DNA from 2 places in the Rummeliibacillus sp. SL167 genome. Region 2 is predicted to be linked to the other one. Evidence: riboswitches for the same ligand, from Rfam matches in the RefSeq annotation. Region 2 holds a riboswitch; the other holds the start of a gene.
What was found. Region 2 has a riboswitch for thiamine pyrophosphate ahead of FEZ13_RS12675 (ABC transporter substrate-binding protein). Riboswitches for the same ligand answer to the same signal wherever they lie in the genome.
Positions count from the first base shown of each region.

Region 1 (5,039 bases), on a different contig from region 2:
ACATTACAAAAACAGCTCAAAACACCTATTTGTTTAGATGAGAGTATCCATTCCTTAGAAGATGCACGGAAAGCAGTGGAACTTGGAAGCTGCGGCATTATTAATATTAAGATTGGGCGTGTTGGTGGTTTAACTGAAGCGAAAAAGATCCATGATTACTGTCAGTCAAAAGGAATCCCAGTGTGGTGTGGCGGCATGCTAGAGTCAGGTATCGGGCGAGCTCACAATGTGGCAATTACGACGCTTTCCAACTTTATATTGCCAGGGGATACTGCAGGGTCTGAACATTATTGGGATCGTGATATTATCAATCCAGAAGTAATCGTGAAGGACGGATATATCACAGTACCGGATCAACCAGGTATTGGCTATGAACCAAACCTTGAACGTATCGATCAATTGACGGTGAAGAAGAAGGAATATAACTTAGCAGATGAAGAGGCGGTTCGATGAAGAAAAGTATCCAAATGGCAGGGGCATTCATCGGCGTCATTGTTGGCGCAGGCTTTGCTTCTGGTCAAGAAATCTTGCAATTTTTCACTAGCTTTGGCTGGTGGGGAGTTGCAGGAACAGCTCTTGCAACCGCACTATTTGCATTTTTAGGCATGAATTTAACAACATTAGGGAGTCGCTTGCATGCGACTTCTCATAAAGAAGTTGTCTATCAAATTTGTGGTAAATATATTGGAGTTGTTGTAGATTTTGTCATTACATTTTTCTTATTTGGTGTTGCAGTCGTTATGCTAGCAGGTGCAGGCTCCATTTTTGAAAGTCAGTTTGGTCTTCCAGCCGTGTATGGTAGTTTGTTTATGCTAATCATTACAGTATTAACGCTCATGTTTAATGTTCATAAAATTATTAGTGCGATTAGTGCGATTACACCTTTTCTTTTATTATTAGTAGTGATTATTGCGATATATTCTCTTTTTACCACAGATTTAAGTGCTGCTGACATGGATATGTTAGCGAAAAAACAAACTTCTGGTGCTGCCAATTGGTTCTTAGGAGGATTGTTGTATGTATCTTATAATATTGCAGCAGGAGCATCGATGCTAGCCGTTATGGGAGGAGTAGAAAAAAGTGAAAAAATAGCAAAACATGGCGGGATTTTAGGTGGAGTCGGACTAGGTATTCTTATTTTGCTTATAAATGTCGCAATTTTCACAAAAATAGATCAAATTGGTGGGGCAGATATGCCAATGCTTCTTTTAGCGACTAAAATGTCACCTGCTATTGGTGTCATTATGGCCATTGCTTTACTTGGTATGATTTATAATACAGCTGTGGGGATGCTCTATGCATTTACTGCTCGAATCGTACCGTTAGAAAGCAAGCATTTTAAATGGATTGTGTGGGTAATTGGTTTAGCTGGATTCGCCTTAAGTTTTGTCGGCTTTATCCAACTTGTTAGTGCTGTTTACCCAGCAATGGGTTATTTAGGATTTGTGTTGATCATTTCAATCATTATTGCATGGATTAAAAATGTTAAATACTCAAAAGAAAAGATACTCATCCCAAAATAGCTTGCTAGTGATTATTCTAAAAACTATTTTTATCATATGCTTTTACAAGGGTGGATTATCCAGTTTTCTCCACAAAATATAGTGTATTCGCTGATTTCCGCTATGGCTTGCTCGCTTTCCTGCGGGCGCGGCTTGAGCCTCCTCGCTTCGCTGTGGGATCTCAACTGTTCGCTTTTCCCGAGGGGCATTGAATGGACTTCCTGAATCCACACCGCACAAAGGAAATGTGCATACATTTTCGAGGACTCGAGTAAGCCGAAGATCTACATGAATGGAGTTAAAATACATGTTTTTTAGAATCATGCTAAATTTATTACCCATTTTTCCCTAATCAACACAACTGATACTATTATTCAATCTTCAACATCTATTAAATTTCAAGTAGGCTATTGAACGATTAAATCGGTAGTGCTATACTTTGACTTGTAATTTCATACAATAATTGCTAGGAGAGCTGGTGTTGCCAGCTGAGAGTAGAGCCGTAAGCTCATGATCCTTTTACCTGATCTAGATTATGCTAGCGTAGGGAAGCATTAGGATATCGCATATACACGTCCTTGTTTCCTGACCTTAGGAAGCAAGGACGTTTTTATCTTCTATTCTATGAACAACTAAATATGGGATTGACCACTAGGGGTGCATGTATATGCTGAGAGAGAAAAACTCAACTCTTATGACCTGATCTAGATAATACTAGCGAAGGGAAGTGGCGCTACTTTTGTTATATCGTACAAAATTTTAGCCACTTCTTCGAGCTTGAGAGGTGGCTTTTTGTATGGGATTGCAACGAAAGGAAGTGAATAAATCGTTATTTTTATTTCAACGTCGGGTGATTCGATATGGAAGAATGGGATGATGAAAGAATTGGATAAAAAAATAGAGTTGCATATCATAACGGATGGTGAGCGTTCCTTAGAGGAAGTGATTCATTTTGCACCAAAATTAGAACCATATTTAAGCTATTTGCATATACGAGAGCCCAATCGTACAGCATCTGAGCTATATGATTGTATTCAAAACTTACAACAACAAGGTTTTCCGTTAGAGAAACTGGTCGTGAATGACCGTATTGATGTTGCGCTTGCTACAGGTATCAGTCATGTGCAACTTGGTTACCGCAGTATTCCCGTCGCTATTATTAGTGATAAATTTCCAGCTCTTCATATTGGTGCATCCATTCACTCCCTTGAAGAGGCCTCTGATACAAAAGCCGACTGGTTACTTTACGGGCATATTTTTGATACGACAAGTAAAAAAGGAAGACCTTGCCGTGGTACAAAATTATTGCAGCAGCTAACAAAGAAGGTTTTAAAGCCTGTGATCGCTATTGGTGGAATCACTCCACAAAATACGAAGGAAGTTTGTGCGGCAGGGGCTTCTGGAATCGCCATTATGTCGGGGATATGGCAGGCTATTGATCCAGTTGAGAAAGTAAAAGAATATGCATATAAACTCGAGGAGTGGGAAGATGAAAAGTTATGACAGTATTATTATTGGTGGCGGTGTCATCGGTAGTACAATCGCACATTGTCTTGCAGAGCAGGGGCTACATGTAGCCATTCTTGAAAAAAACGACATTGCATCTGGTGCTTCTCACGCAGCCGCAGGGCTTCTAGGCGTTCAAGCTGAATGGGACGAATATGATCCTTTATATGATATGGCTAGAAAAAGCAGAGCCTTATTCCCAAAAGTTGCTGAAAAAATCCGTGAAAAAACGGGAATTGATATTGGCTATGAAGCGAAGGGAATCTATCGGATTGCACATACGGAAGAAGAATGGCAAAGAATTAAAGAAATTCGTACTTGGCAAATAGCAGCAGGAGAGGAAGCCGTATTACTTTCCTCAGAAGAAGTAAGAAAGGTCGAGCCAAATGTTTCTTCAGAAATAGTAGGTGCAGTCTATTATCCAACAGACGGACATGTTTTAGCTCCAGCATTGACAAAAGGACAAGCACTTGCGGCCGCAGCTAGCGGTGCCGAAATCTTCGAATATACAACTGTCCTACAAATTGTTGTAAAGGATGAAAAAGTGACCGGTGTCCAAACAACAGAAGGCTTTTTCCCTTGCAAACAGGTTTGTATCACAACAGGGGCATGGAGTACGCCATTTCTAAAGCAATTTAATAAAAATTATGGTACGTATCCAGTAAAAGGTGAAGTGATTTCCTTAAAAAGTAATCGTCCTTTACTAAAGGCTCCGCTATTTTTGAAACGATTTTACATCGCTCCAAAACGTTATGGCAAATATGTAATAGGCGCGACGATGGAGCCTCATTCTTTTCAAGAACAGGTGAAGGCATCTAGTGTAGCAGATATTTTACAACGCGCTTTTTCAATCCTTCCTGCTTTACAGGATGCGACTTGGGATCGTACTTGGGCAGGTTTACGACCAGAGTCGAATGAGGGGCGACCATATATGGAAGCACATCCTACGATTCAGGGACTATTTGTATCCACGGGGCATTATCGAAATGGCATTTTGTTGAGTCCATTTGTTGGTGAATACATGGCAAATAAAATGGTGGGGAATTATGTCTATTAATGGGACTACGATAGAAATACCGGAAACTGTAGGAACGATTCAGGAATTACTTATCTATTTAAAACTCCAAGATAAAATGGTGATTGTGGAACAAAATGGAGTTATTTTACAAAAAGAAGATTATTCACAGGTTGTAAAGTCAACCGATACAATCGAAATTGTGACATTTGTAGGAGGCGGTTAATATGTATCAAATTGGACCATATACATTTACATCTAGATTATTACTTGGAACAGGAAAGTTTTCAGATTTTGATATTCAAAGTCGTGCGATAGAAGTTTCAGAGGCTGAAATTTTAACATTTGCTGTACGTCGTATGAATATTTTTGAACCATCACAACCCAATTTGCTAGATAAGATTGATCTATCAAACTATCGTTTACTTCCGAATACAGCGGGAGCTAAAACAGCTGAGGAAGCTGTACGCATTGCAAAACTCGCTAAGGCATCTGGTTTTTGTGATATGATCAAGGTTGAAGTAATTGGCTGTGATGATACGTTATTGCCGGATCCATTTGAAACGTATCGCGCATGTGAAATCCTTCTTTCGGAAGGATTTATTGTACTTCCGTATATTTCAGACGACGTAGTACTTGCTCACAAATTACAAGAACTTGGCGTGCATGCCATCATGCCTGGTGCTTCTCCTATTGGCTCAGGTCAAGGAATTTTGAATCCATACAATTTACAAATCATCATTGAACAAGCAACAGTACCTGTTATTGTAGATGCAGGAATCGGTACTCCTTCTGATGCAGCACTTGTCCTTGAGTTGGGAGCTGATGCCGTATTACTCAATTCAGCCGTATCGGGTGCGAAAAATCCTGTCCAAATGGCAGAAGCGATGAAATTAGCAATCCGTGCAGGTAGGCTTGGTTTTGAAGCAGGTATGATTGAGAAAAAAACACGAGCACAAGCAAGCAGTCCAACACAAGGAATGAGCGTTATTGACTAGTCGCTATTCAAGACAAGA
Region 1 covers NZ_VCBM01000001.1:795,173-800,211, forward strand. The annotation lists gene menC (o-succinylbenzoate synthase) at 1-453, shown strand, start outside; gene FEZ13_RS03575 (YkvI family membrane protein) at 450-1,523, shown strand; TPP riboswitch at 1,961-2,069, shown strand; TPP riboswitch at 2,146-2,245, shown strand; gene FEZ13_RS03580 (thiamine phosphate synthase) at 2,376-3,005, shown strand; gene thiO (glycine oxidase ThiO) at 2,992-4,065, shown strand; gene thiS (sulfur carrier protein ThiS) at 4,055-4,249, shown strand; gene FEZ13_RS03595 (thiazole synthase) at 4,251-5,021, shown strand; gene FEZ13_RS03600 (MoeB/ThiF family adenylyltransferase) at 5,014-5,039, shown strand, end outside.
Region 1: another riboswitch for thiamine pyrophosphate. It lies ahead of FEZ13_RS03580 (thiamine phosphate synthase); the one in region 2 lies ahead of FEZ13_RS12675 (ABC transporter substrate-binding protein).

Region 2 (5,039 bases):
ATGTCATTTAAAATAAGCTGTTGCTGCTCTTTCGTGTATTGGTCAAAATGAATATGCGCATCAATGATCATACTTTGCTCCTCTCCCTTCTACAATCCTTCATCTAATTCATCTTTTAATTGTTTAAAAATCTTTTGTTTTAAATGGAAAAATGGCTCTGTATTAAGGAGGCTTTCATCCCTAGGTCTCGCAAACGGTACAATAACCTCCTCCTTCACCATTGTGGGACGCTTCGTTAAAATATAGATGCGATCTGCTAAAAATAGTGCTTCCTCAATGCTATGCGTTACAAATAAAATGGACTTTCGATTTGTTTCCCATACAGAAAGCAGCCATTTTTGCATACTGATCCGTGTGAATTCATCTAAAGCTGAAAATGGCTCATCCAAACACAACAGATTTTGTTTGCTCAGCATGGCCCGTATAAAGGCAACACGCTGCTTCATACCGCCTGACAGCTCAATAGGATAAGCATTTTCAAATTCCTGTAGCCCCACTTTTTCTAGCCATTCTTTCGCTTCTTGTCTATTGGGTTTACCCGTAAGTTCTTGCACAAGTACAATATTTTCAAGGACTGTTCGCCACGGAAATAGCGATGGCTGCTGCGGCATATAGCCGATTAATCCTCGTTTACCGTGGATCACTTTATGATTTAATGTAATCGCTCCATCATCTGGCTCCATGATCCCTCCGATTAGGTTAAAAATAGTGCTTTTACCACTTCCAGATGGTCCAAGAAGGGCAACGAATTCCCCCTCTTCTACATGGAGCGAAATATCTCGTAAAACTTCTGTTTCAGCAAAGCTTTTTTTGACATGTTCAATGTTTAATAACATTTCCCTACCTCTCTATCTTCCCCTTGATGAATAGCTTTTCAAATGCTTGAATAAGACCAAACAACAGTACACTTAAAAGCATAATGGTAAAGATTGCTACAAATACATGATCGGTACGAAAGGATGCTTGAGATAAGGTCATATAAACCCCAATTCCTTGTTTTGCACCTAACCACTCTGAAATAACCGCTCCCATGACACTATAGGTTGCTGAGATTTTAAGACCTGAAAACAGTGAAGGAAGAGCATAAGGCAATTCTAATTTCCAAAACATTTGTGTTTTCGAAGCGCCTGCCATCTGCATATAATATTTGAGTTCGGGCGCTGTGTTTTTAAAGCCATCTAGTGCTGCAACAACGATCGGGAAAAAGCAAACTAATGCTATAACAATCAGTTTTGGCAAAAGACCGAATCCAAACCAAATGATCAGCAAAGGTGCTAAAACAATAATCGGAATATTTTGCGATAAAATAAGCAAAGGGTAAGTCATTTTTTGTACGATCGGCAAAATATGTAGAATAACAGCAATGATAAAACCAGCAGCACTACCGATAACAAGTCCTAGAATGGCAAGCTTTGTCGTTGCCAAAATATCTGTTGAAAAACTAGGAATCACTTTAAATCCTTCTGAAAATATTTGAGAGGGTGCTGGTAATAGCCACGCTGGTGTGCCTGTGATTTTCACAATGATTTCCCAAAGACCTAAAAGAAAAAGGAGGACAATAATCGCTCCCCCATTGCTCCGCAACCATTTCATGAGCGGTATTTCTCCGTTAAGGTATCCATTGTAATCCCTGTGGGTTGGTACAAAATTTTTACTTGCGTAATCACATTGACACATCCGAGTTCAATCATTTTGTCATTCATTTTCTTAATGATCGCCATTAATGCTGATATGTCCCCTTCCATCGTTGTTTCAAGGGGATGCACTTCATATTTGACACCAGATTCGTCGATCACCTTAATCGCCGCATCCACAAAAGGAATTACATCCTCGTAATTTTCTGTTTTCGGTAAAATTTGCACACTAATTAAAGAATTGGCCATGATGATTTCCTCCTTTATTCCTCATTGACTCATTACTAGCAGTAAGATCTCCTCTTAAAACCTACTAACATATAGAAGGGGATGAAGCAGCCCCCACTACTGTTATTAGAGAACAATGAAAAACTATAGAACTGCCATTTTCATTGATAAAGATCTGCTTTTTCTTTCATTTTATAAGTGAAAAAGTTTATTTTTATCATATTCTTAGAGCTAAATTGACTTTCAGTGTCCTGCTATTATTGCGGTAAAAAGTCGTTTGTAAATGCTTTTTTAGGATCAAATTTTCCTTCTAGTAGACCATGGTCATCCATCCAATTTGCATAGTTTTCCCAAACTTCAAGCTTTTGTTCGCCCCATTGTTTAGCGTCATCTTGATATTTGTCAGCAAGCCATTGTTGACTTTTCTTTACCAATTTAGGATCTAAATCTGGTGCTGCTTTGATGAGAATATCTGCCGCTTTATCTGGTTGATCAATCGCATATTGATAGCCTTGAGATGCAGCTTTGACGAATGCTTTTACTGTTTCTGGATCATTTTGAATCATTTTTTCGTTTGTTGCTAGAACAGGCGTGTAGTAATCTAATTTTTTACTGTAATCTGTTAAATAAATCATATTTAGTTTTTCACCACGGAGTTCTGCTTCAACACCTGTCCAACCATAGTAAATCCATGCAAAATCTACATCTTTTTTGACCATTGTAAAGAAGTCTGCATCTCCTGCATTGATAATATCTACCTTTTTAACATCTGCATTTTCTGTCTTCATCAATGAATCGATAACGGCTTTTTCAACGGGTGAACCCCATCCACCATAAGTTTTTCCTTCAAAATCTTTTGGCGTTTGAATGTTTTTGGCTACTGGTGACGCAAAACCAGAAGTATTATGTTGAATAACTGCTGCAATCGATACGAGAGGAACCCCTTGTACACGAGCTTGTGTGATTCCCTCTTGATAGCTTACCCCAAAATCAGCTTTTCCAGATGCTACAAGTTGATCTGCCCCTGTATCGCCTGGTTGGATAATCTCTACATCTAAGCCTTGTTCTTTAAAATATCCTTGGTCCTTCGCTACATATAGTCCCGTATGGTTTGTATTTGGTGTCCAGTCCAAAACAACTGTTACCTTTTTCAATTTTTTCTTTGAGGTTTCCTTTGCATCTTTTGAGTTGTTGGACTGACAACCCGCCAATACTAATATGCATACTAATAGAAACATATAAAATTTTTTCAACTTTCTTGCCTCCATTTTGTTTTTTGACTAGTTCAAAGTAAAGAAAAACGCCCGGAACCATTCCGGACGTTAACATACATTTAAAAAATCGTTTATTATAATATATCATGATTTTTAATTGATGTTCCCTCCGCTGATATTAAACAGATCAGGTTCTAAGGGTCAGTATCTATCGGATACATTCTCAGCTGGCATCACCAGCCCCCCTACATTCTTCATACATATGAACTTTTCAGTTTCATTATATCAAAATGAATGAAAATAGGAAGGAACATCTTTTAAGATGTTTTATGCAATATTCGTTCTTTTAGTTCTAACATTTGTTTTTTGGATGGATATAGTATTTCAGAAGTTAATGCTTTGTCAATTGAAACAAGCGCTTGATCCGCTTCATCCGCCTTCAGTTGTGCGTCTGCCAAGTAATACCAATAGCATGAGAAATCATATTTCTGTAATAGTCGCTTATAGTAAGCAACCATTTTTTTGAAATAGTATGGATATACCTCTTGAGCAATCTCCAGATCTGTACCGTTATAGCGATAAACCTCCACCATGTTAGCCTCTCCAGTATCATGAATCCATATAGCCAACTCAAATTGGCCATCTTTACCAAATCTTCCGGGCATGTCTTCTACAAAAAGCTTACTATAATATACGTAATTTGTTAGTAAACTGATAAAACCATAGACTTTCCATTGCAGCAAAACAAGTTGTGACCATATACCTTCTATTTGCCACCCCACTACTAATGAGTTAACACCTTGAGTAGTCAGTGGGACAGCCATTAAATCAGTAATTGCGTAACCTTTACCTTTTATTTCAATCATCGGGCACCACAAATTATAAGATTTTTTTAGTAATAGTAGATAATTTTCACCTTTAAACTCATATGCAACAATTAGCTCCTTTAATCTGTCGCCATCTATATCTGCCAATAATATTGCAGGTCTGTTATTGGCGTTTTGTATTTTCAAAATAGTGGCTGTTGGTGGCAATATACTCTCCAATAATTGTTCAAATTCATCCATTATCTACCCACCTTTTTACCGTATTGTATGCGTGGTATGGAGGTGAGAAATAGTTAGATGTGATAGTCATTCATAAAATTCCATGGATTTTTTGAAAGTTAATCAAATGAAAAGCTAGAAATCATATGTAAAAGAAAAGTGAGTTTTATTTAGATAATACTTAAAAAATTCATAAACTGTAGCTTCGACATAGTGAGAATCTTCTCCATTCCTCTCTATTGTTTGAGATCAATTGGTCTATTATTCCCAAGCAATCGATCTCTTACTTTACTTAAGTACTGATGTGGTGGGGAAGCATAAATGCAGTAAAAAGCCTCTGACTAAGCAATGAGGCCACTGAAAAAGTCAATGCATCTTCAAAAAAATGATAAAAATAATCTTTTTTAGTTCATAAAATTAAAGAAAAGATGGATTTTTATCAATGAAAATAGAGATTCTATAGTTTTTCAGTGTTCTCCTAAGCAATCAGAGGCTTTTTCATTATTTTGAAATGTTGATATAAAGTTTGCCTGCAGCTTTTTGAAGTGTTTCGTTTTTAAAGCTATCTACTGCTTTTACTTCGATAACCGCTCCATCCGCTACGGTTCCTTCTGGTACAGTCCAGTATCCTACATAATGTCCTGGTGATTCTTCGGATAGTGGTAATTCTGTTGCATTTTGTGCGGTACCGTTCACATTCGTTAACGGCATATGAATATAGAATGTTGATTTTAAATCTGGCTCGCTATCAAATGTGATTTTAACTGTTTTACCAGTTGTCAGCGTAATGTCATCCGCAGGCGTTAAATTTTCAATAACGGGTGCTGAATAATCCGCAGCGATCGAAACTTTTTTCGTTACTTTATTGCCAGCTTTATCTTTTGCCATAACTTTAATGTCGTTGACTCCCTCATCTA
Region 2 covers NZ_VCBM01000002.1:267,199-272,237, reverse strand. The annotation lists gene FEZ13_RS12695 (TatD family hydrolase) at 1-71, opposite strand, end outside; gene FEZ13_RS12690 (ABC transporter ATP-binding protein) at 90-836, opposite strand; gene FEZ13_RS12685 (ABC transporter permease) at 841-1,593, opposite strand; gene FEZ13_RS12680 (thiamine-binding protein) at 1,590-1,883, opposite strand; gene FEZ13_RS12675 (ABC transporter substrate-binding protein) at 2,120-3,115, opposite strand; TPP riboswitch at 3,224-3,333, opposite strand; gene FEZ13_RS12670 (hypothetical protein) at 3,394-4,143, opposite strand; gene FEZ13_RS12665 (S8 family peptidase) at 4,624-5,039, opposite strand, start outside.